Regions from separate parts of the Paenibacillus sp. FSL M7-1414 genome, predicted to be linked through region 4. Evidence: riboswitches for the same ligand, from Rfam matches in the RefSeq annotation. Region 4 holds a riboswitch; each other region holds the start of a gene.
The links. Region 4 has a riboswitch for thiamine pyrophosphate ahead of MHH92_RS02310 (ABC transporter substrate-binding protein). Riboswitches for the same ligand answer to the same signal wherever they lie in the genome.
Positions count from the first base shown of each region.

Region 1: linked by a shared signal. The riboswitch ahead of MHH92_RS04490 (ABC transporter ATP-binding protein) and the one ahead of MHH92_RS02310 (ABC transporter substrate-binding protein) in region 4 are both predicted to bind thiamine pyrophosphate.
Region 2: linked by a shared signal. The riboswitch ahead of tenA (thiaminase II) and the one ahead of MHH92_RS02310 (ABC transporter substrate-binding protein) in region 4 are both predicted to bind thiamine pyrophosphate.
Region 3: linked by a shared signal. The riboswitch ahead of thiC (phosphomethylpyrimidine synthase ThiC) and the one ahead of MHH92_RS02310 (ABC transporter substrate-binding protein) in region 4 are both predicted to bind thiamine pyrophosphate.

Region 1 is NZ_JBBOOS010000001.1:981,174-989,224, reverse strand. It holds gene MHH92_RS04505 (copper amine oxidase N-terminal domain-containing protein) at 1-817, shown strand, start outside; gene MHH92_RS04500 (pectate lyase) at 999-1,667, opposite strand; gene MHH92_RS04495 (radical SAM/SPASM domain-containing protein) at 2,015-2,890, opposite strand; TPP riboswitch at 3,109-3,211, shown strand; gene MHH92_RS04490 (ABC transporter ATP-binding protein) at 3,369-4,136, shown strand; gene MHH92_RS04485 (ABC transporter permease) at 4,123-4,953, shown strand; gene MHH92_RS04480 (ABC transporter substrate-binding protein) at 5,121-6,194, shown strand; gene thiM (hydroxyethylthiazole kinase) at 7,121-7,933, shown strand; gene thiD (bifunctional hydroxymethylpyrimidine kinase/phosphomethylpyrimidine kinase) at 7,930-8,051, shown strand, end outside.
Region 2 is NZ_JBBOOS010000001.1:3,644,785-3,652,835, reverse strand. It holds gene MHH92_RS15800 (hypothetical protein) at 1-216, opposite strand, end outside; gene MHH92_RS15795 (hypothetical protein) at 404-646, shown strand; gene MHH92_RS15790 (spore coat protein) at 658-1,044, shown strand; gene MHH92_RS15785 (zinc-dependent alcohol dehydrogenase) at 1,041-2,177, shown strand; gene MHH92_RS15780 (hypothetical protein) at 2,209-2,409, shown strand; gene MHH92_RS15775 (spore coat protein) at 2,420-2,716, shown strand; gene tenA (thiaminase II) at 2,919-3,581, opposite strand; TPP riboswitch at 3,696-3,793, opposite strand; gene MHH92_RS15765 (endo-1,4-beta-xylanase) at 4,000-6,672, opposite strand; gene MHH92_RS15760 (transporter) at 6,913-7,296, shown strand; gene MHH92_RS15755 (ABC-F family ATP-binding cassette domain-containing protein) at 7,367-8,051, opposite strand, start outside.
Region 3 is NZ_JBBOOS010000001.1:730,416-738,466, forward strand. It holds gene MHH92_RS03400 (hypothetical protein) at 1-8, shown strand, start outside; gene MHH92_RS03405 (Fe-Mn family superoxide dismutase) at 156-1,436, opposite strand; gene MHH92_RS03410 (alpha/beta hydrolase) at 1,586-2,611, opposite strand; gene MHH92_RS03415 (IclR family transcriptional regulator) at 2,971-3,714, shown strand; TPP riboswitch at 3,863-3,976, shown strand; gene thiC (phosphomethylpyrimidine synthase ThiC) at 4,365-6,182, shown strand; gene MHH92_RS03425 (hypothetical protein) at 6,714-7,403, opposite strand; gene MHH92_RS03430 (hypothetical protein) at 7,586-7,753, opposite strand.
Region 4 is NZ_JBBOOS010000001.1:478,434-486,484, reverse strand. It holds gene serS (serine--tRNA ligase) at 1-329, opposite strand, end outside; gene MHH92_RS02330 (MFS transporter) at 718-1,953, shown strand; gene MHH92_RS02325 (hypothetical protein) at 2,375-2,875, opposite strand; gene MHH92_RS02320 (VOC family protein) at 3,059-3,445, shown strand; gene MHH92_RS02315 (NAD-dependent epimerase/dehydratase family protein) at 3,463-4,218, shown strand; TPP riboswitch at 4,362-4,474, shown strand; gene MHH92_RS02310 (ABC transporter substrate-binding protein) at 4,696-5,736, shown strand; gene MHH92_RS02305 (thiamine-binding protein) at 5,961-6,251, shown strand; gene MHH92_RS02300 (ABC transporter permease) at 6,251-7,009, shown strand; gene MHH92_RS02295 (ABC transporter ATP-binding protein) at 7,048-7,956, shown strand.

The sequences.
Region 1 (8,051 bases), 500 kb from region 4:
AGCTTATATTAACAATGTTCAAGCTCAATATGATGTTGTCATACGGCAGGGTATTACGTACGTGGCATTGACGGAGCTTCAATTCCTCGGCAACTATACGTTTGGTTACAATAACAAAACAAAAGAGATCAGCATTAGCACAGGCAGCGATAAGTATGTCCTTACACCTAACAGCAAAACAATGAAGAAAAACGGTCAGAATGCGACATTATCCTCAGCGCCGATTCTGGTGAATGGTAAAGCGATGCTTCCGCTCCGTGCCATCGGTGAAGCTTTTGGTGCCAAGGTGCAGTGGAACCAGAAGGCCAAGGAAGCCTACATTTACACTACCGATGCTACGATTGTAAAAGAATATAACAGTTCCGATCTGACTGTGGCGCGTGAAGCCGCACTGCATCTGCCACGCTTCTCTGAACTGGGACAAGCACGTCTGGACATTCGCAACCCTTTGGGTCCAGTGGATTCATCCATTGAATACATTTTTGAACAAGACAAAAAAGATCGTTTCTTCGTTGTTGAGGATAACGATCTGATCAGTTATTATATCCTTAAAAATGGAAGTGCACTGCTACAATGGCAGGCTAACATCAGCAAAAATGCCGGAACCATCGGTGACCTGTTCTTTATTAAAAACAAAGCCGTTGCTGAAGCAGGGACTCGTCCTTCCGTAGCAGGTCAAACACTCGTATCATTTAAGTACTCTCGCATGCTTGAAGAAACCTCTTACGAAATCATGAACAAATTGGACTCTATTGATACCGGTTCTGTTGTCCCCGAGAAAGGCAAAGTCATCGTTGAAGTTCCGGGAGAGCAATAATTTGAGCATCCTCTATAAAACATTGCTCAGCAGAACTATACTATGACATCTGCATTACAAAGAGCGTCCCACAAAGTCATTGTAACAATGACCTTGGAACGCTCTTTTTGGCGTTATATTTTAACTTCAAATTACAAGCAGAGCTTAAACTTTTACCAACTCCAGCGATTCAATCTTCTGTCTAATATTGCGTGTTCCCAGACTGGCTCGTTTTCCCTGAAGCAAACCCCTTGAACAACGTTGGTACTTTGGAATAACGGGTATTCGTAATTTTCCCTTGTGATGTGCTGCTGTCTGTACGCATAATCGAATCTTTTACATTGGAAATGTTGGAGTTATCCAGCGTCATGTTAACTGCAAAGGAAGTTCCACCATTTTGGCGAACCAGTTTGCCAATATCATCTGCACGGAAATTTTTGATGTTAATTGTTCCAGCTGCATTCATCTGGAACACTTTATCATAAGCCTTATACGCTGCCCCACCGGTAATGTTAACCGTTCCGGCAGACTTCAATGTCAGTGCATCCTCGCCCACGTCCTGCCAGACCACATTCGATATATTACAGTTGCCATAACAGTGAACACCATCAGCAGCTGGTGATCCAATGTTTACGTTTTTGAGCGTGGCCCCTGCCTCCAGACGGAAGACTGGCTTCTGATTTTCTGCTTGAGATCCGTCGCCAAGTGTGGAAGGATTAGCTACAAATGTTTTGCCTTGACCATCATAGGTCGTGCCCTTTGGAACAATAATAGTTGAATTTACAACCGTAGGCGCAGCCGCAGCCGGAACTGCACCAAATATAGAAGCAACCAAACCAGCGGACAGTAACAACGTCAACATTTTTTTCATAACTTTATTCCTCCCTTATTCTCTCGTTTTTTGGTAATGTACAGCCTGGGCTTGTACTGGAAGTTCGCCAGAGGTGCACCTCTGTCCGACCAACAACCTAATCCTACCAAATAAGGAAGGTAACTAGAATAATCATTAGATCAGATATATCATGACATCGTACAATCCCTGTCATATCGGCATTTTTTGCATGCTAGGTCTCTCAAGCAATATGCTCATATCAACCTCTGGTATGCTCATTTGTAACGTTTGTACCCCTCACTTAATCCCCAATAACAAAAAAAGACCACTACATTTGTCTCCAAATGTGTGATCTTGAATGTCTTCTGGCTTGCTGTTATAAAATATCAGGCTCCAAATCTCTGACGATAACCGCACTTTCTACACAACTCTTCTACAGCTTCGCGTTTGGAGAAGCCATATACCAGATTGTTCGCTCGCTCACCCTCAATAATCTCCGAGAATGACTTCTCGTGAACGTTACCGAGGTTAATGACACCCTCGCCATCAAGACAGCATGGAACCACCGTTCCATCTACAAGCACAGCTGCCTGACCGCGAAGTGCATGGCAGAAGCCTTTGCCGTCATCTTCAGGTGCATCCAGACTTGGCCACCGGAACTCATGGTCCTGATTCAGGTATACATTCGGGGCAATTTTGACCCCGCTACCTGGAACTACTTTTTCCTCAATGCGGAAATCCAGATTGAACTCACGTTCCAATACTTCAAGGGTCTCCCGATTTCGATTCATCTGAGCATTCGTGAAGTTATCCTGTGTCAGATTCCACAACCGAAATGAGATGATGACATTGTGCTTAACGGCCTCGTGTACAAAGGACAAAATATGACGCAGATACCCGTCACGATCTGTTGAACCTTCATGCCCATCGAAGCTGTGCAGGGAGAAATTCATCTGCCGCAGCGCCGGTTTGCCAAGCAATTTATGCTGAGTCTTGGGCAGCAGTGTACCATTCGTTGTAATGTTCACCTTGAGTCCCTTCTCATGTGCGGAATCGAGCAACAGATCTATTTTGGGATGCAACAAGGGTTCACCTTTGACATGTAGATAAATATGATTGGTGTGTGGTTTAACTTGATCCAGTATATTGTTGAAGACTTCAGGGTCAATGAATCCTTTGGCACGCTGTGTCTGCGGACAGAAGCTGCATGCCAGATTGCAGATACTCGTGATCTCAATATATACTTTTTTGAACGTTTTCAACTCGGGTCCCCATTCTGCTTCGGAGGGAGAACAATCCCACCTGCATTTTGTGATCCGGCCAATATGCGCCACCACTATTATATCGGGTTAGGGAGCCCAGGTAAATTGTTCAGTTGTTCGGGTCTGACTCCAAGTTCATCTCAACAATTCCATCATGCTGCCTCTTTACAGTTCATGTTCAAGTGATATATGCTGAACACACAACTGCATATCTTGAACTTTTGCACTAGGGGAGCCTTGCGGCTGAGACGAATATGACTATTCGGACCCTTTGAACCTGATCTGGATCATACCAGCGGAGGGAAGTGGAGCGGCCTTTTAGTAAGCGGAATTTTTCATGTATGTGAAGATAAATTGCGGATTTAACTTACAGACCCACTCATTTCTCCGGAAATGGGTGGGTCTTTTTTGTTCCTTTTGCAGAGTATAGGATGCCGTTGTTATTGCAGTAGTCTGACATCAAGGGGGTGAGGATCAGATGGATAACCATGTAACCATTCACAACGTAAGCTTTGCTTTTCCCGAAAAAAAAGAGTCCCCTGTGCTCTCCAATGTGTCGCTTCAGGTTCAACAAGGAGAATTTGTCTCGCTCATCGGCTCCAGCGGATCAGGTAAAAGCACGCTCTTCAAGCTGCTCGCAGGCTTGCATGAACCAACCGTTGGCACCATCGATATAGCTGATGTCCCGCAAGGACAACGGCTCGGACGAGTCGCCTATATGCCGCAGAAAGATCTGCTGTTATCCTGGCGTACCGTCATGGAGAACTGCATGCTGCCTGCCGAGCTTGCACCAGGCCGACAGGACAAGGACAAGTTACGGGCAAACATCCTAGCTGGGTTGGCAAGGTTCGGCCTGTCGGGTTATGAACAGGCCTACCCGGATGAGTTATCCGGCGGCATGCGGCAGCGGGTGGCATTTCTTCGTACCTTGCTTACAGGCGGGCAGCTCATGTTGCTGGATGAACCCTTCGGTGCACTCGACGCCTTAACCAAACGAGAAATGCATCGCTGGTTGCTGGAGCTTTGGGAGGGCATTGGCCAAACCGTGCTGTTCATTACACATGACATCGAAGAAGCCCTGCTGTTAAGTGACCGTATCATTCTGTTAACTCCAGGGGGGCAAGGTCAGCAGTTGCGTGAGATGACGGTTCCTTTACCACGCCCAAGGCATTCGAACATGATCTACGAACCGGCTCTCGTGCAGATGAGACAACAACTGGAGGAACAATTGCATGCAAAGCGATAGAGCTGAGGTCAGCGTCTGGGCGTGGTGTTCGAAGTGGCTCTCTAGGTCGTTTTCCCAATGTGGTTTGTTTATTATGCTCATGTTCTTATTACTGGCGATCTGGGAAGTGATCGTGCGTATGGGATGGGTGCCCTCCTTCATCATTCCTGCACCCACGGCCATCATAGGCTCACTGGTTGAGCATCGTCGTCTGCTGTTGACCATCCATTTGCCTGCTACCTTTATGGAGGTTGTTGTTGGTTTTGTCTTGTCCATAGTGACTGGAATTACGCTAGCAACAGGCATGCATATGAACCGATCGATTGAAAAAGCCTTGTATCCCTTCATCGTGATCAGTCAGACCATCCCGCTGATTGCCTTGTCTCCCGTATTTATCTTGTGGTTTGGTTACACGTTGTGGAGCAAAGTCGCGGTGGTGTTCTTAATCGCATTCTTCCCCATTGTGGTCAGTACCTACGATGGACTCCGCCAAGGCGATCCGGAGCAGCGTGAACTACTGCTCACCATGGGCGCCAGCAAATGGGATATTTTTTGCAAACTCCAGGTTCCACTGGCACTTCCCTCTTTTTTCTCGGGGCTAAAGATGTCTGTGGTGTACTGCGTGGTTGGGGCAACGATTGGCGAATGGCTCGGTGGTAGCAAAGGTCTAGGGTACTTCAGCCGTCGTATGTCCAGCAACATGAACACGGATGCGATGTTTGCCGCCATTTTGCTGTTATCCCTGCTTGGGATCGTTTTGTTTGTACTGATTACCTGGCTGGAGAAACGGTTTAGCATACGGCGTCATCGTCATGGAGGCAAAAGAAACGTTGGATAATACTTAGACAGAAATTAGATGCAAATACAGTATTTACAATCTTCAAAACAAAACATATCTTATGCACAATTTCAGCAACATCTTCAATCAGTTCATTGTCACATTATCGTTAACATGCTGTTGCCCATTTTCTACAAATCAAAACGATGAAATGAGGAACTTCATTTATGAATAACAAAGGTATATACTCCCTGCTTCCCATCATACTCATTAGCCTTTTGCTGATCGTTAGCGGATGCAGCACCACAGACACTAGCCAAAATACGCCAACAACAGATTCGGCAACCAATACACAGCAAACAGATCCGTCTGCAACCGAACCAGCATCAGACGCCAAAGATAAACTGTCTATCATGCTCGACTGGTACCCGAATGCAGTACACTCCTTCATCTATGTGGCTCAGGAAAAAGGATACTTTGCAGACCAAGGTCTGGATGTCGATATTCAGATGCCTGCGGATACCAATGATTCGCTCAAACTTGTTGCTGCCGGAAAAATTGATCTGGCCCTAAGCTACCAGCCCCAAATTTTGCTCGCTCGTGGTGAGAACATTCCTGTACGATCCATTGCTGCTGTTGTTCGCCACCCGCTTGTGCATCTGTTGACCGAAGCGAATGGCAACGTAAGTTCACCCAAAGATCTTGAAGAAAAGACTGTTGGTTATTCCTCCATTCCTCTGTACGAAGCGATGGTACGCACGATGATCAGTAAGGATGGCGGCAATCCCGACAACATAAATCTGGTCGACGTTGGGTTCGATCTGATTCCTTCGCTGGCTTCCGGACAAGCGGATGCGATTATGGGTGGTTTTATTAACCATGAACAATTGATTTTGGAGAAAGAAGGACATGCCATGAAATCGATTAACCCCGTCGATTATGGTGTGCCTGATTATTATGAATTGGTCCTGACTGCAAGTGAAGCTGGCATTGAAGCAAAAAAAGACCAACTTACCCGGTTCGTCAAAGCGGTCCAGGAAGGACAGAAATATGTGACTGAGCATCCAGAAGAAGCCTTGAGTATTCTGCTCGCTCATGAGAATGAAACATCACCGCTTGACCCGGAGATCGAAACCAAAAGCCTGGCAATTCTGCTACCACTCATGAATGAAGAAGGCCAACCATTTGGTCGGCAGGAAATGGAATCGTGGGAAAATGTACGTACATGGCTCGTTGAACAGGATTTGATTCCTGAATCGGTGAAAGCCGAGGATGCTTTTATTACTCTGCAAGGAGAGTAAATAAAGGAGAGCAACGCGAATAAAGGAAAAGTGATTGAACATAAAGGGAATGAAAGCAATGTGATTAAAAGCAAAGTTAGCAAAACGTAGGATCGAATGCATGAAGTTTTGCGAAATGGAATTGGCCTGAAGCAAGCATCGGAGGATCAGAATTTATAACAATCCTAAGTGGCTTGATGTGCATCTGGGCAGATTGATATGCGTTTGGGTGGCTTGTTGATATGTATTTGGTAATGTAATTAGCGCTTATCTTCAAGCCTACTGGGAGCTGAAACGCTCCTTAACTTGATCGAAACAGAGCATGCTACGACCGCTAACGAATCTGAGGCGTCCTATTCAGGGATTTGGAGCGGTTGCAGAAATCTAAAGAACCTGAAACATGTTATATCAGAATAAATAGCTGTTTGCAGCGTTTTGGTCAGGAGATTCTGGGAATAACGTGTCTGATGTTCCTTACATTTCAAAAGGAGGACCTGACAGCCAAATAAGACGTCCTGTGTTCTTTAGAAACATCGTCTGACCAGTCGTGCCCCGATCGATCGTGCCCCAATCAGTTGGGTATCGACCAGCCTGGACTTCAAGACACTGGTTGGATGCTAACATCCATCACAGTATTGCTTGCCTGAGTTTGGAGAAATACCCTGGGTTCACTTTCTGTATTTTGTATCGTTTCGTTTTTTACTGTTTCGCTAGATATCGATCAGAATGATTCAATTTGTCTATATCCAGTTCCAAAAATCCATTTTAGTGAGTTATGAAATTGATTTAGATTTTACGTTTCTGCTTTTCCCGCATTAATGCATCTGGCTGTTGTTAGACTCTGCGCCCCAACTCAACAAGGGAACTCATATCCAATTATTCTGTTGAGTGACTCCAGATATCGGACTTCCGCCGATCGGGTTACTTCAAAACAAGGAGGAAATTATATGTCTTATCTGGAACGTGTTCGTACGCAAAATCCGCTGGTACACAATATCACTAACCTTGTCGTGGCTCCCTTCACAGCCAATGGTCTGCTTGCACTCGGTGCGTCCCCTTTTATGGCCTATGCTCATGAAGAGGTCGCTGATGTCGCCAAGATGTCAGGAGCCGTGGTACTCAACATCGGTACACTCGATGACAAAGTCGTTCAGGCAATCCGTCTGGCAGGCCAATCGGCTAATGCGCATCACGTGCCTGTGGTGCTTGATCCGGTTGGAGCTGGCGCAACCACCTATCGCACGGAAACCGTGCAGATGCTCATTCGTGAACTTCGTCTCACGGTACTGCGCGGCAATGTGGCAGAGGTCGCTAATGTCATCGGTGAGAGTTGGAGTATTAAAGGTGTGGACGCAGGATCAGGTGAGGGCGACCGAATCGGCATTGCGGAGCGGGCAGCGCATAAACTTGGCTGTGTCGTGGTCATTACCGGAAAAGAAGATATTATTACTGATGGACAATCCACATTCCTCACGAGTAATGGTCATGCCCTGCTCACTCAGGTCACAGGTGCTGGCTGTCTGCTCAGTTCAGTGATTGGCGCTTTTACAGCCATAGCGGAATCAGGAGCCGATCTTCTAGGCAGTGTTGTTGAAGCGCTAGCGTTTTATGGTGTAGCAGCTGAACTGGCGGCAGAGCGGACAGCTCATCAGGGGCCGGGTAGCTTCCAGATTGAATTGTTGAATCAACTGGCACAAGTAACACCAGACCTCTTGGCAGAACGCGCACAGATCCGTCAGATCCGTGGAGGTGCAGTATGAGTATTGCTCAAGCGCTAACCATTGCAGGCTCCGATAACGGGGGCGGCGCAGGCATTCAGGCCGATCTGAAAACATTCCAAGAACTTGGTGTATACGGCATGACCGTTATCACCGCTAT
Region 2 (8,051 bases), 3.2 Mb from region 4:
GGTCAATTGCTGCCTGGCAATCTCCAACGCTTGTGAATTTGTTGCCGCATTAGATTCACTTAACGAGCTTATTGCCTGATTTAAAGCCGTCTGCACCTCAGAAACCGCGTTAGATGCATGCTGCTCCAGCGTATTACTACCACTCGAGTTAAGTGCATCTTCTGCCGGTTTTCTTGCGTTTTCGGTTGCTAGATCAATTTTGTTTTTATTGGGCACCGTGACTCCTCCTTCCTTCAGTAAAATCATTCATTTAAACAGAAATAAGTATGGGATTGAGATTTTGTTTATATCCCTGCGACTGTATGGGAATATTCGGATCTTATCTCTCCGGTGATCCATATTAGTATAAGATCCGATGCATTGGAAAATCTAATCTTGATGAAAAAGGAGGGATCATTTCTGAATGGCTAATCCAACGCTAGCGCCGCACGAATCGATGGAACTGCATGAAGCGTTAAACTTCAAAACGCTCTGCATCGCTAAGTCGAAACTTATGCAAGGCCTGGTCTTTGACCAAGAGCTAAAAGCATTAATGCAGAAAGACGTAATTCAATCCATACAACAGATCGCTGAGCTGCAAGCAATCTACGCAAGAGCTCCTTTTCAAGCACCCGTTCCGAATAATCCGACACCTATAACACATTAAGGGGAACTCAGATGAATACCGATTATTTAGATCCGATTAATTCATTGAATATGCCGGAAATGGCAGATATGACTTTTGCCATGGACTTCCTTCTTCGTGCCAAGGAGGGTGTACGTAATTTGTCCATCGCCCTGACGGAAACGGCTTCACCGGATGTAAGAGCCCTGTTGCATACTCATCTGAAGCAGGGAATTGCAATGCACCAAGAAATCTCGGAGCTCATGATTCGCAAAAAATGGTTTCATCCTTATGAGCTGAACGAACAGTACCAACTCGATCAGCTTTCGGCGAAAAATACGGTGATGATCGGGCAGATGAATCTGTTCCCGGGTGATACGTCACGTAAAGGGATGTTTGATCGGACCCCAGATGAACATATTGGAGGACATAAAGCATGAAGGCGGTAACGTATCAAGGGGTTAAAAATGTCGTGGTCAAAGAGGTGCCGGATGCGAAGATTGTGAAACCGGACGATATGATCGTAAAGATCACCAGTACCGCGATTTGCGGTTCTGACCTTCATCTTATTCACGGGATGATCCCTAACCTTCAGGAAAACTATGTCATCGGACATGAGCCGATGGGGATCGTAGAAGAAGTGGGCCCTGGCGTGACCAAGGTAAAAAAAGGCGACCGCGTAATCATCCCGTTTAACATCGCATGCGGAGAATGCTTTTTTTGCAAAAATCAGCTGGAAAGCCAATGTGACAATTCCAACGAGCACGGGGATATGGGCGCATATTTCGGCTACTCCGGAACGACCGGCGGATATCCCGGCGGGCAAGCGGAGTATTTACGGGTCCCATTTGCTAATTTTACCCACTTTAAGATCCCTGAAAACTGCGAACAACCGGACGAAAAGCTAAGCTTGATCGCCGATGCCATGACGACGGCATTCTGGAGCGTAGATAACGCCGGCGTTAAAAATGGAGATACGGTCATTGTGCTCGGCTGCGGCCCGGTCGGACTCCTGGCCCAGAAGTTCTGCTGGCTGAAAGGAGCTAAGCGGGTCATAGCCGTCGACTATGTCGATTACCGCTTAAAGCATGCGAAGCGAACAAACAATGTGGAAATCGTAAACTTCGAACAGGATAAGAATATTGGGAACACTCTCAAGGAAATGACCAAAGGCGGCGCCGATGTTGTCATTGATGCGGTAGGAATGGACGGCAAGATGAGCGATCTTGAATTTCTAGCCAGCGGTATGAAACTGCAAGGCGGCACCATGAGCGCATTTATCATTGCATCTCAGGCTGTTCGCAAAGGTGGCACCATTCAAGTCACTGGGGTATACGGCGGACGTTATAACGGATTCCCGCTCGGTGATATCATGCAGCGAAACGTGAATATCCGTTCCGGACAAGCTCCGGTCATTCACTACATGCCATACATGTACGAGTTGGTTACGTCTGGCAAAGTGGACCCTGGCGACATTGTTACGCACGTCATTCCGCTCAACGAGGCCAAACGGGGCTATGAAGTGTTCGATACAAAAACGGACGATTGCATTAAAGTCATCTTAAAGCCTTAAATATGAATAGATACATGGGAGGACAATCTGAATGGATTCCACTTACGCTTTGCATGAGATGCTCGAGGTGCATGAAATAGCTGCGTTCAAGACGGTTTGTATGACTAAATCCAAGACCATGCAAGCTCTGGTAACCGACCCGGAGCTCAAGCAAATTTTGCAACAAGATGCGACATTATCACAACAGCAGCTTCAGGAGCTCGGTGGAGTGCTGTCTAAAGCGACTGTATAGGAGATAAAAAATGAACCCAATATTAGAACATATGACTGGTCTTAATACGCTGACCGATGACGTAATCGCAATGGATTTTTTGATGAACGCCAAGAGCAGCGTCAGAAACTACGCCATGGCTGTGACCGAATGTGCCACCCCCGAAATCAAACAAATTTTGATGAAACAGCTCGATGAAGCCATAGATTCTCATGAAAAGATATCAAATTACATGGTGCAGCATGGCTTATACCACCCTTACCATATTGCAGAGCAAATTCAGCTCGATCTGAAAAATATTCAGACTGCTATGAACATTCCGTCCTGACACCCTTTTTGATTTTAGCCAGAGACTTCAGAGAACAAAATGTCCCTGTGTCAAGAATTTCAACAATAATAAAAGGCGGATACACTCCGCCCTTTTTTCGGTATCATCACGAAACACGCTTATACAAGCGTTCCTTTACTTAATTTCCATCCTGAGACTGTTTATGGCCGCTGCTCTCTAATTGAATGAACTACCAGTAAACTTAAGGCTCCAGCCTCCATGACATCTCCCAAAAATCAAGCTCAAAGCGACTGCACATCACGAAAATATCTTCCATCCGTTGGTACGTTCCCTCGCTACAGCCTTCTAATAGCTTATCCGTTAACGTCACTAGGGATTGATTGCTGCTGTTGTATTCAGAGGAAGCATATCCTGTGATCCACTCTCCGTAAAAAGGATGATCAGCTGCGCCTGGCTTTTGGGCAAGGACTTGACCAATCTCTGCATAGCTCCATGAGCAGGCCAGAATGGAAACAAGTACTTCTGCTATGCCACCCGTATGGGAAACAGAGAGCATATAGTTAGTATAGGCTGCATTTTTCAGTGCAGGTTTTACCTGAAAAACATGATCCTCTGTAATTCCTAATCGCTCCATATAAGAACGATGGATTTTCATTTCACCATTCAGGATGTTATCTACGTTTTTACTAAAAAACTGCATCAATTTGGGGTCGTGCGACTTGACGATACCTAGTGCAAATACACGGGCATAATCGAACAGATACAAGTAGTCTTGCAGCAAATAATAACGAAATTGTTCGACCGGTAAGGAACCATCTCCGATTCCTTTAACAAAGGGATGCTCGAGACATTCTTTCCACACGGGCTGTGCTGCCTGATATAGTCTCTCTGAAATAGTCAACATGTGTTCCTCCAATTCATAATGTACGTATTTAAAAACAAAAAAAACGAAACATCCATAGGATGTTTCGCAGACAAATACACTAAAACAAGGGGGTTCGCATGAGCTACCCAAGTACAGTGTTTCATCGTTGCATCCCTACGTTGGCATTATCCAAATCAGGTAAGGTCGGTTTAACACCCTCTCAGCCGGTTAAGGCTCCCTCGCAAACGGTTGTATGTAGTTGATTACTATCTTATTCCCATAAAAGATAAAATAACATCCATTTAGTATATCAAGGGCTGTTAAATATAGTCAAGGCAGATTGTATCGCCCCTCATCACCTTTGGTGACGTATGTAAACGATGAAAACCATCACAACAATGGTTGAGTTTCAGCCACTGTTATGATGGTTTCTATTCTTGCAACTACTGCCGATGGTTTAATGCCCGAGTTTGTTCTTTCCGACAAAAGTGAGTATTCCGTACTGGGAAGTATTTCTCCAGCTCTCATTGGTCGTATCATTCCACTTGGCTACGCTCTGCTTACCTCCGCCCTGGTTGTCGTTAATTTGGAGCTCGAAACCGAGAACATTTCCTGCTTTGGGCGTCAATGATTGTAAATGAATTCTGGCTTCTACGAGATATCCTTTATTTGTTTTCTTCACAGCACTTACAAGGCGTCCAGGTGAGGCACCCCCTGCAAAGGTTCCCACATTGTCTGCACTGATTCTGAACTGGGCATCATCATATTGAAAATACGGTGTGCGCTGGTGATTCTCGTCCAGGAAAATCTCAACCGAATCCTGATCCCATGGGTTGATGCTATCTGTGATGATGTTTGGATCAGTGACGTCGATCAGCAGGTATAGATATTCACCTGACCACATTGCGCGAGCCACTGCCTCTGCACCTTCGCTTTGGTTCAACCGGTTTACTTCAAACGGTGCAGCCTTATTCCATGATGTGTCTTTCTTCCCATCAATCTGAACAATCCCTTGTACAGCTTGTGCAGATTTGGGCATAGGGGCAAGCTGAATCACGCCGTATTTGCTTGTATCCTGTTCCTGAGATTGTGTTCGATCATTCCAGTACAGTGGATTATAAGGTTGTGTCCCACTTGAACCGCCATCAGTCACACGGATATCCAATCCGGCTTCATATTCTGATCGGACTTGGATACCACCCCACGGAATGGACAATTCAACCTGATATCCGGCTTTGGTCTCGCGTACATGATATGAACGCTTCTCCACGCCCTCAGCTTTGCCCGACCGCTTAATGATTACGTGTCGGTCATCTGCTTCATATGAAGTGGTCTTGCCATTATTGAGGTCAACAAAGATATCTACTCTGTCATTCACATCTGTCTTTGCATCCTGAACATCCACAAGGATATACAGGTTACTATGATCCCATAAGGTGCGGAAACTGGCTGATCCCGAAGAGTCACCCTTCAGTGGAGTAGACACCGCTTTGTTCCAGAGTGGATCTTGTGACTGTTTTTTGATATCCGGTTTACCCGAAAGTGAGACGGCTCTCTGTGTCAACACAGGCAAGCTGGATTCATCCACGAGTCCCCAGTATGCTTTTTTGGCCTTCAGGGCTGAATCAAACAGCATAGCCTGGTTGTTGTAAGATTTCTCATCTTGGAGTCCCCATAAGGTAACTGAAGAAATGTGATCTTTGTGTTTTTTGTACAAATCCAACAGTTCCTTATATCGATACGCCTGCTTTACCGCAACTTCATCGGACATCTCTTCACCAAATGGAATTCCGCTATCCACATCCAGTTCCGTGATCTGAATATCCAATCCAAGTTCGGCGAACATGTTGATCGTTTTTTCAATTTCCTTGATGGGCGGGGATTCCAGGTTATAGTGGGATTGCAAACCCACACCATCGATGAGCCCTTTCTCTTTCAGTCGTTTGACCAACTGATACATATGCTCTCTTTTCTCAGGGATTTCCGTGAAGTATTCGTTGTAATATAATTTGGCATTCGGATCGGCTGCACGAGCGAATTCATAAGTTTTCTCAATGTAATCCGGACCGATTAGTTCATAAAAGGGACTTTTACGTAAACCGTTGGCATCACCATTGCTATCCGCAATCGCCTCGTTTACCACATCCCAGGCATAGATCTTACCTTTGTATCGGGTCATGACGGTTTCGACATAATCCTGAATCCGGGCAAGCAGTAATTCTCGACTCGCAGGGTTACCCTGAGGATCCTTGAACATCCACTCTGCAGCATCAATATGCCACAACAACGCATGTGCGCGTACGCCCATACCATGCTCCTCAGCGAACTGAACATATTGATCGGCTGCCTCGAACTCATAAACACCTTCGGAAGGAGACATGTACTTCGGTTTCATCTCATAGGTTGCGGTCAAGCTGTTAAAATGCTTTGTGAGCAGTTGTCCGTATGCGCCTTCCAACTGCCAGCGATACACCGCTGCACCAATGGGGAAATCATCTTGATACAGGTCCTCCAGAGACAGAATCCCTGCTTCAATCTCCAGTTGCTCGGCCAGAGTAAATGATACATCATCCACATAGAACGATAACGTATCTACGCTATCTTCAGAGATGTAGGGTGTTTCGATGAACAAATTCAATTCAGTGGGATCATCGCTATACTGAAATTTTCCGGTGATCTTGTGCCATGTGTTCCATTCTGTTTTGGCAATCTTCACGCTACCGATCGGGTTCCAGCTTTCGGCCGTTGTTTTTTTATATGTGGTGAGCTGTAGTGTTTGATCCGTGGTGGGCTCCTGGGTAAGTCTTACATATGCCGTAATTTCATACTCTTGGTTACGCTCAAGCAGGTTCTTCATGGATAACATCGGTCCATGGTAGGAACGATCACGGTTGGAAACTAGCATACTAGACTGGCCTTCGTGTGCTTCCTGCTGTGTCACTGTCAGATTTTCACTACCGACACGTGGAGTCCATCCTTGAAGTGTACCGTCTTCAAAGTTTGTGCTTAAATGACTTTCCTCCACTTCTGTAACTGCCTTGGCTGCATGTGAGACATTCGAAAATGGAAGCATGGCGAGTACCAGCACAAGAACCAAGGCTGTTATATTCCATTGACCTAACCGTTTCATACAATTCCTCCTCATGATTTGGTCTAAGTATTTCTGAACGGATTAACATCCAGATAAATAGATTATAGTTCTTTGGATAGCGCTTACATATAATAAATTTACAATAATTACAATAAAAAGTTATCATTTGGTAATCTCAATTCGACTTGATTATTAGCGGCCTTCTATAGGCTTCCACCCATTCCCCTTCTCAATTGCCTACATACAATACATTAGACTAATGAACAGGAGTGATGTGATATGACATTTTTACCTCCTTTTGGACCTGGTGGAGGGTTTGGCGGACCTGGGGGTCCCGGAGGACCAGGAGGACCCGGCGGATTTCCTGGTTCGCCATCGTTCCCCGGGGGTGGAGGCGGCGGACCACAAGGCGTGCAGGCACCTACAGGGCCGCCACCATCATTCATTCCACAGCAACCCGCTTCGTTATATGCGGTAGATCCAAGAGCCATATCCGGCTGTCTGTTTCGCTACACATATATTTGGCCGGATCGTGGTCCCGGCTTCTGGATGTACCCGGTATTTGTAGGTAGAAATTCGGTGGCTGGCTTCCGTTGGAATGGCTTCTTCTGGCTATACACCGGCATTGATCTGCAGCGAATCAGCTCGTTTAGCTGTTTCTAGAAGTAAATCCCCCTGTATGCGGATTAATCCACATACAGGGGGATTTAGATTTATGGAATATTCACCTTGTCTAAAGCAACTTAATCAGCTTTTCTAGCTCATCAACCAAACTTTTTGCAAGTTCAAAATTAGTATCTTTTAAAGCCAATTCGATTTTCATTTCAACAGACTTTTTCTTTTGTTCATTTTCTAGATAGTTTTCATCAAAATGACTCGTATAAATCATCTGTCTGAATTCTTCTATACTCATTTTACTAATCGTTTTGTCCTCGATAATTAAAACATAATCCATACCATTGACAACCGAATAGAAATCATGAGAAATCATGATAATCGCACCTTTGTAGTCCTCAATGGCTTTCTCCAATGCGATTTGTGTATAGATGTCTAAATGGCTTGTCGGTTCATCCAGGAGCAATACGTTGGCCTGACTGGCAGAAACTTTAGCCAATTGAAGCATGTTTTTTTCTCCGCCAGATAACGATTCAATCTTTTGATCAAGGATTTCTCCTTCAAAGCCATAGTTTGGAAGATACGATCTAATTTCATCATACGTTTGAAAGCCGGAATCAATGAATTCATTTAGGATGGTATTCGAATCTTTTAACATTTCGCCTTGAACCTGAGATAAATAGGCCACTTTAACATCGGTATTTATTTCAATGGAATCCTGATTGTTTTTAAAGATTTCTCGGAGTAAAGTCGTTTTCCCGGTACCGTTAGGACCGATCAGGGCTACTTTATCTGTTGATTTG
Region 3 (8,051 bases), 250 kb from region 4:
CTTCTTAAGTGAACATTTAGAAATAGGAAGTCTCTCAAAATACAAGCAAGTCTCTTTTTACAAGAGGCTTGCTTTTTTGTATACACCATAAGAGATATCTTTCAGTCATTCGGCTGGAGATATCTCTTTTTTCTCTAATTCATCTAACCCCAAGCTTAATAAGGCGGCCACAACAACTTGCGTGCCGTTTCGTAACGCTCGGCAACAGCGGGCCAGTAGACAACGTTCCACCAATCCTCGATATACTTTTTGCGTTCATTCTGATGTTTCAGATAGTAGGCATGTTCCCACACATCCAGTGGCAGGAGCGGTACGATATCGGACTGGGACAGGTTCTGGTGTTTCTCCGCCTGCAAAATCTCCAAACGATGTGCTCTCGGGCTCCAGACAAGCATCGCCCAGCCACTGCCTTCCACCTTGTTCGCGGCTTCTGTGAATTGATTCTTAAACGCTTCATAACTTCCGAAATCCCGCTTGATCTGCTCTGCCAGCATACCGGAAGGTTTGCCGCCACCAGCAGGATTCATAATTGTCCAGAAGATCGTATGCAGGTAGTGGCCTGCCCCGTTGAAGGCAAGTTCACGTTCCCAATGTTTGATGAGTTCAAAGTTATTCTTTTTTCGCGATTCCGCCAGCTTTTTCTCTGCTACATTTAGTCCGTCCACATAAGATTGATGGTGTTTGTCATGATGGATACGCATCGTCAGCTCATCAATATGTGGCTCCAGCGCATTGTACGCATAGGGGAGAGGCGGCAGTGTGTGTCCTCCGATGGGAACCGGCTTCTCTTTTACGGGAGGTGCTGTAGAGCTGGGTGTGGCTTGTGTTGTTCCCGTAGAAGGCGGTTGAATGGTTGCGGATTGAATCTGAGCTGAAGCGGCAGGTGCATTTACATTCCCCTCTGGAGAAGTTGGAGCTTCTGAAGCTTGGCGATGGATGCTTTCTGACTCTGACGTATGCAACGCATTTTCCAGAAAAAGTGATGGCTCCGAATCCGTTTCGCGCAAGATGCCAGGTTGGCCAAGCGTATCCAATACGCCCAGAAAATACTCCGACTCGCGGATAAAATGCAGAATGAGTACTTTGGCAAGCGGAACAGCTTGCACAGCAGCACTTTGCTCCAGAAGAACATACAGCTGTTTGATGAACTCTCTCGATTGCTGCCGAGCTGCCAACACAAGTTGATCGATACAACGAACGATGTAGGGAGCAGGCAGATGGGTTCCGGGCAATATTTGTTTTAAAAGCTGATTGGCTACTCGCTCACTGTTTGCAAAGGTAACCTCCCATTCCTCCAGTAGCTTGACGTAGGGGGGCTCCAGATCAGGAACCAGGGCACGAATGACGAGTGTATGTTCTTTCTCCTGTTCTTTCCAGAAACGGATTTCCTCCAATGTCCGCAGAGGCAGCAGGTGACCATATCCATACCAGTTCATCTATGTTGAACCTCCTTCAGATGAAATTCATTGCATGCAGACCATCTGTTCATGCGTCCCAAGAGTATATTCTCCGAGCTTGTTGTCCTATGAGTGCAAAAAAAAGAGCCCCTGAGGGCTCTGGAAAAAATTCGATGATTGAAATTTGGTTATTCTCCATTATTCGTGTTCTGCACATCGTCACTGCTTGTTTTCGTTACATGACTGAGGAAAGTTGAGACACGGCGCAGATATTCTTTCGGATGCTCCCGGAAAATAAGTTCATGATGCGCGTCCTGGACAATCCATACATCCGAATACGGATTAGTCTGGTTGGCGGCGAGTTGCTCCGCAATTGGATAAGGCGCCTTCTCGTCCTCTGTACCATGGATGAAGAAAATCGGGAACGGATAATCTTCCTTTTTCACTTCCTGGTATGGAATCTGTTGTAATCCGGTACCATTCAGAACAGGGAACAACAGTTTCATGATCTCCAGTGTAGGCTGACGTGGCAGATCGATCTGGTTGTGAATGTTGTGGTACAGCGTATCTGGCTCCAGCAGGAACGCACTGTCCAGAATCATTGCATCTACTTCCTTCGTAATAAGTCCGGTTTGTAACGCTGTACCGGCACCCATCGAGAAGCCCCAGACAACCAGTTCCTGTGCACCGCGTTGCTTGGCGAACTGGATGGCACCCAGCAATTGCTGTGACTCAGCTTTGCCACCTGTGGCCACAGCTTTGTTCACCTGGGAGGCGAAGCCATAATCGAACATGACCACGTTGAACCCAAGTTGATGGGCATAGTGTGCCAGGTCATACATGGGTACCCATGTTTCTTCACGATTAGCACCATAGCCGTGACTGAAAATAATCGTTTTGCTTGCAGCATTGTCAGCAGGTATATACCATCCCTGCATCGTGCGGCTGCCATCTGCTGCCGGGAACGTGATGTCTTCATACTTCATGTTCTTGGCTTGCATCGGATTGGAGAAGACAGGCGCTACCGTTGGATTGGATAATACCCATGCGATATAACCATGCAGTGCAATAAAACAAAACAGTAGAAAAAATACAACGGAGAGCAGCAACGCTACGATAATATGTTTGAACCGAATCAGCCTCGGTGATAGGGAAGAGGGCAGATCGGACACTTTTGTTTGCAGCGGGGCTTCGCTCTGGGATGATTGATACATGAATGCCCCTCCTTTGAAGTTCAGTTGAAGATAACAACGACATGAAAAGAGAATTGCGTCGATTTCAGAGCCTGCTTCAGAGCGATATCTTAATGTAATATATCTTTATCGTATGTTCCAATATAGTCAAAGTCAATTGATTGAGGGCATTTGTTACGCAATTGTTATATAGTTCTTAAGATATATGGGTAACATTACCTTAGTGTGTAAATTACAGGGGATTAAGTCTTATAAAAAGGAAAAATTTACACGTTGGCCTATTTTGATTTTGGCTCTTTTTGGTTTACAGATGAGACCGTTTCTCATATAATTTATGTAACCAAGTTTCATGTGATGAAACATGAGGAGGGCATTATGCCATGGAAGATCGCAAGTTAACCGTCCGGGCTGTGGAACGGGCGCTGGATATATTATTATGTTTTACCACACGCAGTGATCTGGGACTCACCGAAATTGCCAGCCAGATTGGCCTGCACAAAAGTACAGTGCACCGTTTGATGGCTACGCTGGAGGATCGAGGGTTCGTGATCCGCGATGCAGCAACAGAGAAGTACCGACTTGGCATCCGAATCTGGGAACTGTCGGCTCATATGTCCCGCAGTGATGATCCCGCTATTCTGCTGCTGCCTGCGATGGAGCGACTGAGAGATCGATTGGGGGAGACCGTGAGTCTGTACCTGCGTGATGGCAGTGAACGGATACGGATTCAGGCGGTGCAAAGTGATCAGGCGATCCGCCGAGTCGCTCCAGTGGGTGTTAGACTCCCGCTGTCTGTGGGCGCTTCCAGCAAAGTTTTGATGGCGTTTGCCACGGACGAGGATCGTGAAGAACTGATGAACGGGCCGGAATGGCCGGTGTTTATTGATCCGGCGGTGTATTTGGCGCAGATGGGAGATATCCGGGATAACGGATATGCGACGAGTTATGAGGAACGTGAGCCGGGAGCCGCCGCGGTATCTGTTCCGATTATGGATCGCAGAGGCAATATTGCAGCTGCCCTCTCGGTCTCAGGGCCTGTCAGCCGACTCTCGCAGGAGACATTGCATGAATACGCACCTGTGTTGAAGGATGCTGCTACGCAGATGGGGCTCATGTTATCCTGATGTTGAGGTAAGGTTTTTCTCCAATTGAGTTGGTGTTCTGGAATATAAAGGTTGTTTTTATGTTCCGGTTACGCTACTCTGTAATGGACGGCCCAACGGGGCCAGCTTCATTGAATATGAACGGCGGCATCTGTAAGCCGCAACTTGTTAACGTTACTGGGGGAGTCCGAATTGTCCGGACTGAGACGGAATCGCATGAGATTCCGGACCCTTTGCACCTGATCTGGATCATACCAGCGTAGGGAAGTAATCGGCGATATGACCACAACCACCACATGATGTGACCCTTGTAGGGCTCCGTTAAGGAGCTGCATAAAGGTGCATTATTGGTGATGGACATAAAAGTCGGTTCCTTCGGGGACCGGCTTTTTTATATACAGGGAACGGGCGATATAGCGCGGATTTTATGGGCTTCTTTTTCGATAACCTGCGGAAGTGGGCTTGGATGAATAGAGAACGCACCATAGATCATCCAAGATCTGTGGCAGCCTCCGTCTGTTGTTAACTGTACATGAAAAGTGTCTTCCCTGGTCTGGTGTAGGATCGCTCTTTCTTCTCTGCATTGCGCATGATTTGGGACAGGTACGTAAGTGAGCTAATGACGAAACCAACCAAACAAGCGACGAACACTGAGGAGGAGACAAGCGAACATGAGTACAGGAAATCAAACGGGACAACAAGCGATTGAACAGGAACATAACGATCGGCAGGTGGAAAAAGAAACAGGAGCGGCCGGACGGGTCCAGCCCTTTCCGGGCAGCCGCAAAGTCTACATTCAGGGCTCACGGCCGGACATTGCTGTACCGGAGCGTGAGATAGTCCTTCATGACACAAATACTCCCCAAGGGGTGGAGCATAACGAACCGCTGCGTGTCTACGATACGAGCGGCCCCATGACCGATCCCGCATTCCATGCGGATATCCGTGCAGGTCTGCCATCCCTGCGCACACGTTGGATCACAGAGCGCGGCGATGTTGAAGCTTATCAGGGCCGTACAGTTAAACCGGAGGATAACGGACTGAAGCCCGGAGGAAAGAGAGCTGGAGCCGAAGAGTACCCTGGATTGCGTGGCAAACCGCTGCGGGCACAGCCAGAACGCTGCGTGACTCAGATGCACTACGCGAGACAGGGAGTCATTACGGCTGAGATGGAATTCGCCGCCATTCGTGAAGGCGTGGAGCCGGAATTTGTGAGACAGGAGCTGGCGAGTGGACGGGCCATTCTGCCATCCAACATCAATCACCCGGAGAGTGAGCCGATGTTGATCGGTCGTCATTTTCACGTGAAGATCAATGCCAACATAGGTAACTCGGCCGTATCTTCCTCCATCGAGGAAGAGGTGGAGAAGATGACTTGGGCGGTACGCTGGGGATCGGATACGGTGATGGATCTGTCCACAGGCAAAAACATTCATACCACCCGGGAATGGATCATCCGTAATTCACCTGTGCCGATTGGTACGGTGCCGCTGTATCAGGCGCTGGAGAAGGTGAATGGCGAAGCGGAAGCGCTGACCTGGGAGTTGTACCGTGACACACTCATTGAGCAGGCAGAGCAGGGCGTGGACTACTTTACGATTCATGCAGGTGTACTGCTGCGTTATATCCCCATGACCGCCAAGCGAATGACAGGCATTGTATCTCGCGGTGGGTCCATTATGGCAGCATGGTGTCTGGCGCATCATCAGGAGAATTTTTTGTACACCCATTTTGAAGAAATCTGCGAGATTATGAAAAGGTATGATGTGGCGTTCTCACTGGGAGATGGACTTCGTCCAGGCAGTATCTACGATGCGAATGACGAAGCTCAGATGGCGGAACTGGCCACGCTTGGGGAACTGACGCAGATCGCATGGAAGCATGATGTGCAGGTGATGATCGAAGGCCCGGGTCATGTGCCGATGCATAAGATCAAGGAGAATGTGGACTTGCAGATGGAGATCTGTAAAGAAGCACCGTTCTACACACTTGGGCCGCTAACGACCGACATTGCGCCAGGATATGATCACATCACATCCGCCATTGGGGCAGCCATGATTGGCTGGTTCGGCACGTCCATGCTCTGTTATGTTACGCCAAAAGAACATCTGGGCCTGCCCAACAAGGATGATGTGCGGGAAGGGGTCATCGCCTACAAGATCGCAGCTCATGCCGCCGATCTGGCGAAAGGCCATCCGCGTGCTCAACGCCGCGATGACGCATTGTCCAAGGCACGCTTTGAGTTCCGCTGGCGTGACCAGTTTAACCTGTCACTGGACCCGGAACGTGCGCTGTCCTACCATGATGAGACGCTGCCAGCAGAAGGGGCCAAAGAAGCTCATTTCTGCTCCATGTGCGGACCGAAGTTCTGTAGCATGCGCATCACGCAGGACATTCGTGCCTTTGCCGCTGATAAAGGATTGTCTGAGAATGAGGCTGTAGCTGCCGGGATGCAGGAAAAGGCCGAGGAATATCGGACACGCTCCTAGGCGCCGATACAGCGCAAGCTGGGCAGTCTGACATCGTTTGAAGGTGAGAATACTGCTATCATGTCGTCTTCTTCATCTTATTGATCAGCTTCCTGATACTTTTTATCAGCATTATGGTTGATTGTCTAGCTGATGTTTAATAAAATGAATGTAAGTAAACACCAATAAGAGTAGCCAGGCCAATGGCTACTCCTGCACAGCATTTGCGGTGGGTATTCCTCCGAGTGCAGCAAGTTCAGATGAAGTGACCCGTCAGGCCGTCAACCTGTGGCGGGTCACTTCTTTTTACGATCGATGTATGTCAGGAGCGCAATAATTAACATCGCGAACACGATTACGTCGTTAAAAGAGAAGTTCATAGGATCACCTCCCACTGGAGGCAAGCCTATTTCCCACCACAAATTGGCTGTACAAAGTGATTATACCATTTGAAATGCTCTTGTTCGAGAGCATTTTTATTTTGCAGAAGGAGTCGATATAGTAGTTTTCACATGTTTTTAGTGATTGTAATATTTCACTCCAAATCAGCAGCTACTGTCGAGCCAAGCCCAAATCCTTCTCCAAATAAGCCGCAAGCAATGCCAGCGGGGTATGGATTGGAATACCGCGATCTATTGTAACCTGTGCAGCAGCGGGAGCCATAGATAGTTGGGCTGCCACTACTGTTTTACCCGGATACTGCTCAGCAATCTGCTGTAATCCTTCACGTACCGCTTCGAGATATCCTTGCTGATCTCCACGCATAATCAACTCAAATGTCCCAGGGATGCACACCGCTTCCGTCTGAGATGTCTTGGCAACGTGTAGTTGCTCATTCTCATCCTCTTGCTGTAATGCCTGATTCAACCGTGCCATCGTTCCTTCAACGGTTGCCGGGTTGGTGAATGCTATTATGTAATCTCCTGGTACTCGCCGCATCTCCTGCAATAACGGATCATCTATGCCGATCACAGGCACAGGGACCTGTGTGGCTTCCTGCTCCAGTACTGTCGCAAACAGGGTGCAGGTGACCAGAATGGCATCGGCATGACACTCAGCGATCCATTGGAGCGTCTGGGCTACCTTCTTGTGAATGACGACCTCTGAAAAGTCAGCGTCATGTTTAAGACGATCCAGACCTGGATCGACGTAATGGACCAATTCAACTTCATAAGGAGCAAGCGTCTCCTCAACTAAGGCGATGTTGGAATAATGAGCGTGAAAACAACCAATGGTGATCATGTGCTAAGTCCCCTTTTACAGTTCGTATATGTCATGGATTTCGTAGATATTTAAACCATTATAGAAACATGACTGAGAACTGTACAGTCGTTTATTGCTCAACGCCAATAACCGTCTTTCCGCCAAGCTGCGGAAAGACGGTTGATAACCTGACTCGACTAGGGTCGGTCCGGTGTCCATTTTTATCTAAGGGAAGGAGAAGTATTTTTCTTAGCCATTTTTTGCTGTAGAATTTCATGAAAGGATAGACCTTGAGTGTTCTCATTCTCCTTTTTAGGAGCAGTGGTCGCCGTGTTGCGCGGATATTGGTGATGGTACGGGATCATTTGCTGAATAGGCATGCGGATCATCTTGGTTCCTCCTTTGATGCGTTTTTTATGAATTATGTATTTCGACTGGTTACCATGCCAGGTGCGCATATAGGTACATGTGACTTGTTAGACGAAATAAAAGAGTTTAAAGCGTAATTCCAATTGGATTGTAGTGATTTTACCCGGTTTTAAGGAGATGTAAACGTTTTTAGGGAAATTCAGGAGTAAAGGACCTAATATGAAAGGTTTGATATGGGAGGATCGAATCGGTTGTTATGTGAATAGTCCCAATTTTAAGGAAGTCAATGGTACCCGTATATGAGGCATATTATCTGGT
Region 4 (8,051 bases):
GATACGATATTGGGTACCAGCCATTGCAGCTTGGTTACTTCCTCCTGCACAGGGGCGAGCCTCGCTTCCACCTGTTCCAACTGTTCATTGATCTGTTTCACCTGAGCCCGCAAACCCTCGGCCTGTTCCCGATTCCCGGCTTGCATGAGTCTGCCAATGTCCGCGGATAACGTATTGCGCAACCTGCGACCTTCTTCCGATTCCTGCAAAAGTGCCCTGCGTTCCTCATCCCGCTCTAACAATGTGCGAATGTTGATCTTGATTTTTTTTCCGTCTGCTGCGGCCTGAACCTCTTCAGCATGTGCACGAATCCACTTCATTTCTAACATGGTCACCGTCTCCTTTGGCTGTAAAAATACAAAGAGCGCCCTCATCCCTTGGGACGAGGAGCGCTCTGCTCGCGGTGCCACCCAACTTGCTGAATCAGGATATCCTGCTTCCAGCCTCTTGGTCCGCGATAACGGGCGGTTCCGGTTAACTTGGGGAAATATCGCTCCCCTGGCGAAAACGCCTCCGAGTTGGATGCTCTTCAACGGCATGGTCCGATCTGTAATTGTTGGTCTCAGTATATACGAACGCCGGACCAAATTGCAAACCTTCTGTATCGATCAGGAATTCATGGCACAACTTAACATGTCCTGTTATGATAGACTTTGTCTTCAAGATTGCGCTTTATTGTGATCCTCAATTTATGTATATAAGTAGAAGGAGTTCTTTATGAAAAAATTACTTTGGATCGGATGTCTGTCCTATTTCCTGATTGGACTTGCCCACGTTGTGCTCGGTTCCATTCTACCGGTTGCACTTGAACATTACGGCAAAGATTATAGCCAAGGCGGAACGCTGATCTTTGCTCAATTTGCCGGATTCCTGGGTGGTGTATTGTTATCTCCATGGCTGAACAGACGCTTTGGTAAACGGGGAGGCCTGTTAATCGCCACAGCGTTGCTCTGTATTGCAGAATTATCCTACATGCTGCTGCCACCATGGGGCTGGATGTTCGTCATTGCACCCGCTGCCGGCTTTGGATTCGGAATGGTTGAAGCTGTTATTGGCACCATTATCATCGCTGCAATCAAAGACAATACAGCCGTTGCCATGAGTCGACTGGAAGTGTTATTCGGGATTGGGGCGATGGTCATGCCGCTCATTGCCAGCGGTCTGATTGCTGCCGGATACTGGCGCCTCTCCTTTCTCGTTGTTGCGATCTGCGCAGCGCTGACCTTTGTTTTCTGGGCGAAAGGATCATTCGGTGAACTCGATAAGTTTCTGGAGCGACAGAGTTCAAATCATGCTTCCGTAAATACGCACTCTGCTGGGACATCGGGTGAGATGCATCCCGCATCTGCAAGTACATCAAGTCCAACCTATCGTGGCCGTAACAGGACTCTTCTGGTATTATTCGTTCTGTTCTTCTTCCTCTATGTTGGCACAGAGATGAGTCTTGCGAACTTCATGCCAGCGATTCTGATTGAGAAAATGAACATGAAGGAAGCCGGAGCAGCCCTTAGTGTCACCTGTTTCTGGATTGCCATGTCCGTGGGACGGCTCTTCGCCGGGTATATCGCAGAGGAATTCCAATACCGCGTATATGTCCTGTACAGTTGTCTTGCATCTGTTCTCTTGTTAATGATATTTCCATTTACAAACCAAATCTGGTCTGCATTTCTCATCATCTTACTGCTTGGACTTGCGATGTCAGGGATATTCTCAATTGCCCTTGTCTTTGCCAGTAAACTGCTGCCCGGAACAGAAGAATCCACACCCAGCATTTTGATTGCCTCAGGTGGGGTTGGCGGTGCCATTCTGCCTTTGACTACGGGATGGAGTCTTGATCATCTGGCGGTTAATCAGTCTGCATGGATGCTTGCGATCTTTGCAGTTGGCCTGTTTGTCATTAGCGTAATCACGTATCAATGGCAGAACAAACATATAGTGAATTCTGCGACTTAACAGTTCTGTGTTGGTCTAGTCCTGAGAATTAGAAATACCTATTAAAGATATTGAAATGTCTACTGTCATGACCTGACAGTGGGCATTTTTTTGTAGCGTTACTCTGTTCTAACGAACCTAGCACACGCTATCCCCCTCCATTTCCGCATGTTTGAAATCTAACGAATCCTAGAGACGTTATTATAGATAATTAGCTTCAATTAAATGTCTCGTTGGAGGTTTTTTGCATAATAACACCGCTGAGATTCGTTAGGTTTTCATTCCCTTAGAAACTGGCCTAATAAGGTGTCCTCGATTCGTTAGCGCTGTAATATGGCGGCAGTGCCCTATCTTTGCCTCTCTCATCACCTTTCATTAAAGGTGAGAATAATATTTATTCATTTGCATAAGATTGCCCAGGAAATACTCTGGGCCAGCCGAATCACACACTTTTATTAACGACAGGCAATACGGGCCCGTTATCCTTGATGAATTTACCGAATACATATCGGACGAGTGGTCCCAAAATAATCAACTGATATGGAAGCGCCAGGATGAAGTTACGAGCGATTGTATGAAGGTACATACGGAGTAAGGACGCCCCACTTAACTGATTCGCAAGATATGCTGAAACCATCCCATACAAGGACATGATCAGAACCATGCCAATCACCATAAAAAATGACATAGCAAGCACACCCAAAATCTTGTTGGACTTGTCAAAGGGCAAGGAGATTGCAATCTTTCTCGCCACGGGGCCAACAATGAAAGACTCCACCAGAAACGCGATGACAAAACATAATATGAATTGAAGCAGTATCTCAATCGGGGACATCTTGCCGAGTAACCCACTGTGCCATAGATTGAAAAACATCATGACCAAGACCATTCCTGTACACATCATTAATCCGAAAATAATTTGTTCCCTCTTGCTTGTTGGCAATTCTCTCATCCTCTCTGTTTACCTTCGTAATTATAGAGATGAGGAAACCCTCCACATAAGTGAACATTCTGTGAACAGTTATGGTTTTTCCAATTTAAAATTGGATTTGACAACCATGTAGTACAGCTCTATGATATCCCTTAAAATGGTAGCAAATTTCAATATATAAGGAGGTTTTTGATTGTGAGTTTTCAAAAACGCATTGACCACGTCGGCATTGCCGTTCGTGATCTGGAGACCACGCTGCGTTTCTACACGGAGATCGTTGGTCTTGAATTGAAAGACCGGGTGACCCATACCAACGGTATCATTCAGCTCGCCTTCCTTGGCTTCAATGGAAGTAATGAGACTGAGATTGAGTTAATTCAAGGATACAGCGACAAGCTGCCTTCTGAAGGTACGGTGCACCATTTTGCGATCCACGTGGATGATCTTGATTCTGAGTACAAACGCATCCAAGCCACCGAAGCCGAATTTATCGACGGAGAGATTATTACATTGCCTAACGGTTACCGCTATTTCTTCATCTATGGACCTGAAAAGGAATGGATTGAGTTCTTCCAGCGCTAAGAATTGGAGCTGATTTCATGAACATTTTAATTACCGGCGCAGCCGGAAAAATTGGACGTGACTTGTCCCAACACTTGTCAGAGACATTTCACCTGCGACTAACGGATTTGAATATCGACAGACTGCATACGTATCAAGGGACAGGCCATGAGATCATGACACTGGATGTGACAGACCCCGAAGCCTGTCAGCATGCTTGCGAAGGCATGGATGTGGTTGTACATCTGGCGGGAGATCCTTCCCCGCATGCCGGATTTTATGAATCGTTGTTGGACATCAATATCAAAGGCACATTTAATGTATTCCGTGCAGCCAAGGACCAAGGTGTACGAAGAGTCATTCTGGCAAGCAGTGCACAGACGATCGAGGGGTATCCCATTGATGCTCAGGTCTATCCGGACATGCCGACACGCCCACGGAATTTGTACGGGGTTAGCAAATGTTTTGGAGAATCGCTCGCTTCCTATTTTGCGTATACCGAAGGTTTACAAAGTGTAGCAATACGTATAGGTGCATATGATGATTTTCAACCGAACGGACCCGTGCTGGAGGCAAGGGATATGAGCGCGTATATTAGTCCGGCTGACTTGTGTGATTTGATGTTCAAAGCAATTACAACTACCGATCTGGAACCCTTCACCATACTGCATGGGATCTCGAATAATCGGTTTAAACGATTAAATCTGGAAACCACTCAGAAACAGGTAGGTTATGACCCAAAATCCGATGCTTTTGCACTCAGTCAGATTGCCTTATATGATTCCCCACGATAATTATTGAAAATAACACATCCAAACAGGCTGTTATACATATGTATAACGGCCTGTTTATAACTTATACGTGTCCCTATCCAGTTCATGACTGGACAGGTCCTACCCTCTGGCCTATAATTACACCTAGTAATGCCCGTAACTTCATAGTTTCCCAGGGGAGTCGGAATTGGCCGGCTGAGAGTGTATCCCACCAAGATACTAACCCTTAGACCTGATCTGGATCATGCCAGCGTAGGAATCGGAGTATATCGAAATGGCACAGCCCTATGGCTGAACGCCACCTCTCTAACGCCTGCACGCGTCCCGGAATACGGGACGCTTTTTTAATGTTCTTTTATATAGCCAGAGAGCTAAAAAAAGTGACGTTATCCAGATCTCAACTGGTATAAATCTGTCGATTTATGCAAGATGATTGGATATGAAGCCAAGGAGTACCCCGTGCCAATCGGCCGGACATACCGAAGGAGAGAACCACAGATGAAATGGCGTAAAACGATGGGATTGTTGCTCTTATGCGTGCTTATGGTGACTGTAGCCGCATGTGGTGGCAAAGAAGCTGCCCCAGCTGGGCAGAACGGCAACACAAATACGGAAAGCAGCAACGAAGGTGACACTGCCGCCCTGAAAGATATTAAAGTGGTGCTCGACTGGACACCAAATACGAATCATACAGGCCTGTATGCAGCTGTAGATCAAGGTTTTTATAAGGCCGAAGGCTTGAACGTTGAGATTGTACAACCAGGTGCCGGTGGCGCAGATACAATGGTTGCCTCGAATGAAGTGCCTTTTGGCGTAAGTTATCAGGAGAGTGTAACTCAAGCCCGCACACAGGGTGTTCCATTGGTCTCCATCGCAGCAGTTATTCAGCATAATACATCTGGTTTCGCTGCTCCGGCGGATCGGAATATCAAGTCACCGAAAGATTTTGAAGGTAAAACCTATGGCGGTTGGGGTTCCCCAGTCGAAGAAGCCGTGATGCAATCCATTATGGAAGGCGACGGAGCCGATGTATCCAAAGTGAAAAACATTAACATGGGTGATGCCGACTTTTTCACCGCAGTGAAACGGGATATCGATTTCGCATGGATTTTCTACGCCTGGACAGGTATTGAAGCCGAACTGCGCGGAGAACCGATCGACATGTTATATGTGAAGGATTATTCAGATGCACTGGATTACTACACGCCTGTACTAGTAACAAACGAGCAGACGATCCAAAACGACCCTGAGTTGGTGAAAGCATTCCTGAAAGCCACTTCAGAAGGATATCAATACGCAATTGATCATCCCGAAGACGCAGCGAACATTCTGATCAAGGCCGTACCGGACTTGGATAAAGACCTCGTACTGGCAAGCCAGAAATGGCTTAGTCCAAAGTACACAGATGACGCCCCGCGCTGGGGTGAGCAAAAGCAGGAAGTATGGCAGAACTACACCGACTGGATGTTTAGCAAAAAACTGCTGGATGAACAGATCGATGTGAGCAAGGCATATACGAACGATTTTTTACCCCAATAAAATTTCTCATATAAAACGAACTTAATATTTACACGATGACGGAGAGGACAGAAATAACGTGAAAAAGCGAAGCGGTCGCCTTTATCACCGGATTTTCCCTTTAGAGAAAGGGAATCAAAAAAATCTGGGGATAACAGCGATTGGAAGGTTATTCTGTCATCGAAGTGGCAAGTGTAACAGTCATTAGTTCATTTTATTTATCACGAAAGGAGCCGTGATCTCTCATGGCAAGCACACTACTTAGCATTCAAGTTATTCCCAAAACGCCAAATGGCGAGAACTCTTATCCTTACGTTGATCGCGCCATTGAAGTTATTCAGCAATCCGGCCTGAAATATCAGGTGAACGCGCTCGACACCACAATGGAGGGGGAACTGGAGGAACTGCTGGAAGTTGTACGTAAAATGCACGAGGTACTTGTGGAGGCTGGCAGCCCAAGCATCATCTCCCAGATCAAAATCGCCCATAGCCCTACTGGCTTCAGCATGGATACCCTGACGGAGAAGTATCGCTAATGCCTGCCTATTTCAAAAGTGTATGGCCGCCCATTGTGGCGGTTATTCTCTTTATAGCGATATGGCAGGGAGCCGTCTCCCTCTTCCATATTGAGAAATGGATGCTGCCTGCACCGTCCGACATCGCCCGCGAAGCGGCAACCCAGGCCGAACGGCTTGGTATGCACGCTTCCGCAACCATTCAGTTAACGCTGATTGGATTCGCCGCTGGAACAGCGGTTGGATTACTGATTGCGATGGTGCTACATTTAGTCCCTTTTCTCAAGTCAGCCCTGTATCCTTTACTTATTCTTAGTCAAAATATCCCAACTATCGCGCTCGCGCCGCTCCTGTTAATCTGGTTTGGATTCGGGCTGTTGCCCAAGCTGATTACGATCATCTTGGTCTGTTTCTTCCCCGTTGCAGTGGCGGCAATGGACGGCTTGACCCGTACAGATGCAGCGATGATGAACTATATGCGCATGGCTGGTGCGAAACGTCATCATATCTTCTGGAAGCTGGAGCTTCCCCATGCGCTGCCATCCGTGTTCTCCGGTGTCAAAATCGCCGCTACCTATAGCGTGATGGGCGCCATCATCGCCGAATGGATTGGTGCAGACAAGGGTATTGGTTATTATATGATGCTGCAAAAGTCGGCTTATCGTACGGACCGCCTATTCGTGGCGATCATGATTATTGTCGCGCTCAGCTTGCTGCTCTTCCTGTTCATTGCCCTGCTGGAGAAGCTGCTCGTGCGCTGGCGGCCACAAAAGCGGTAGTAAAGCAAGTAATCTGTATATTAGGAAGTGATGACCATATGAATCGGCAACAGGACGAACAAGTCCATCATGGACGAGGAGCACACGCGATGGAGCCAAAGCATGGTGAAAAACTCCATCCAGCTACGTCTGATCGACCTGCCAATACGACTCCTGCTCCGGTTCCACCTGCACTGGACGTCGTTGATGTTCATGCATCATTCCGTGAACGGCGCAGCAAGCTACCGGTTCTGAACGGCCTGTCTCTGACTGTGGAGCAAGGCGAGTTTGTTGCTATCGTTGGTCCATCCGGCTGTGGCAAAAGCACCCTGTTCCATATTATCGGCGGTCTGCTGAAGCCACAGGAAGGCCAAGTGCTTATGAACGGTCAGAATGTAACGGGACAGCGTGGCAAGATTAGTTATATGCCACAACAGCCTGCTCTTTTCCCTTGGCGTACCATTGAAGACAATGTACTGCTTGCTGGTGAAGTAGCTTCAAGCGCTCCCCCTCGGGCCGAAGCACTTGCAGAAGCTCGTAAGTGGTTAAGCAGCGTGGGTCTTGCCGGATTCGAGCAGGCCTATCCTCATATGCTGTCGGGCGGAATGCAGCAGCGTGCTGCATTTCTGCGAGCCCTACTCAGTCCGCAGGAATTAATGCTGCTGGACGAACCTTTCAGCGCGCTGGATGCACTGACACGTAGCGACATGCAGCGCTGGCTGCTCGATATCTGGGAACAGAACCGCCGCTCGGTGCTGTTCATCACCCATAATATCGAAGAAGCATTGCTGCTAGCGGATCGGGTCTATGTATTATCCAACCGACCTGCAACGGTGTTGCACGAGGTACATGTTCCTTTTGATCGCCCAAGACGAGAAGAAATTACGGAGGAATCCGCATTCCTTGAGCGTAAACGGCAGATTGCACAGTGGATGAGAGAAGAACAGCAGAAAGCCCGCCTATCTTGATAGTGCGGGTTTTTAAGTTATTATTTTCCTTTAATGGGTGATCCGCCATAAGAAATTCTGCGTAACATAGTTAGAATATAACTGAACACAAGGAG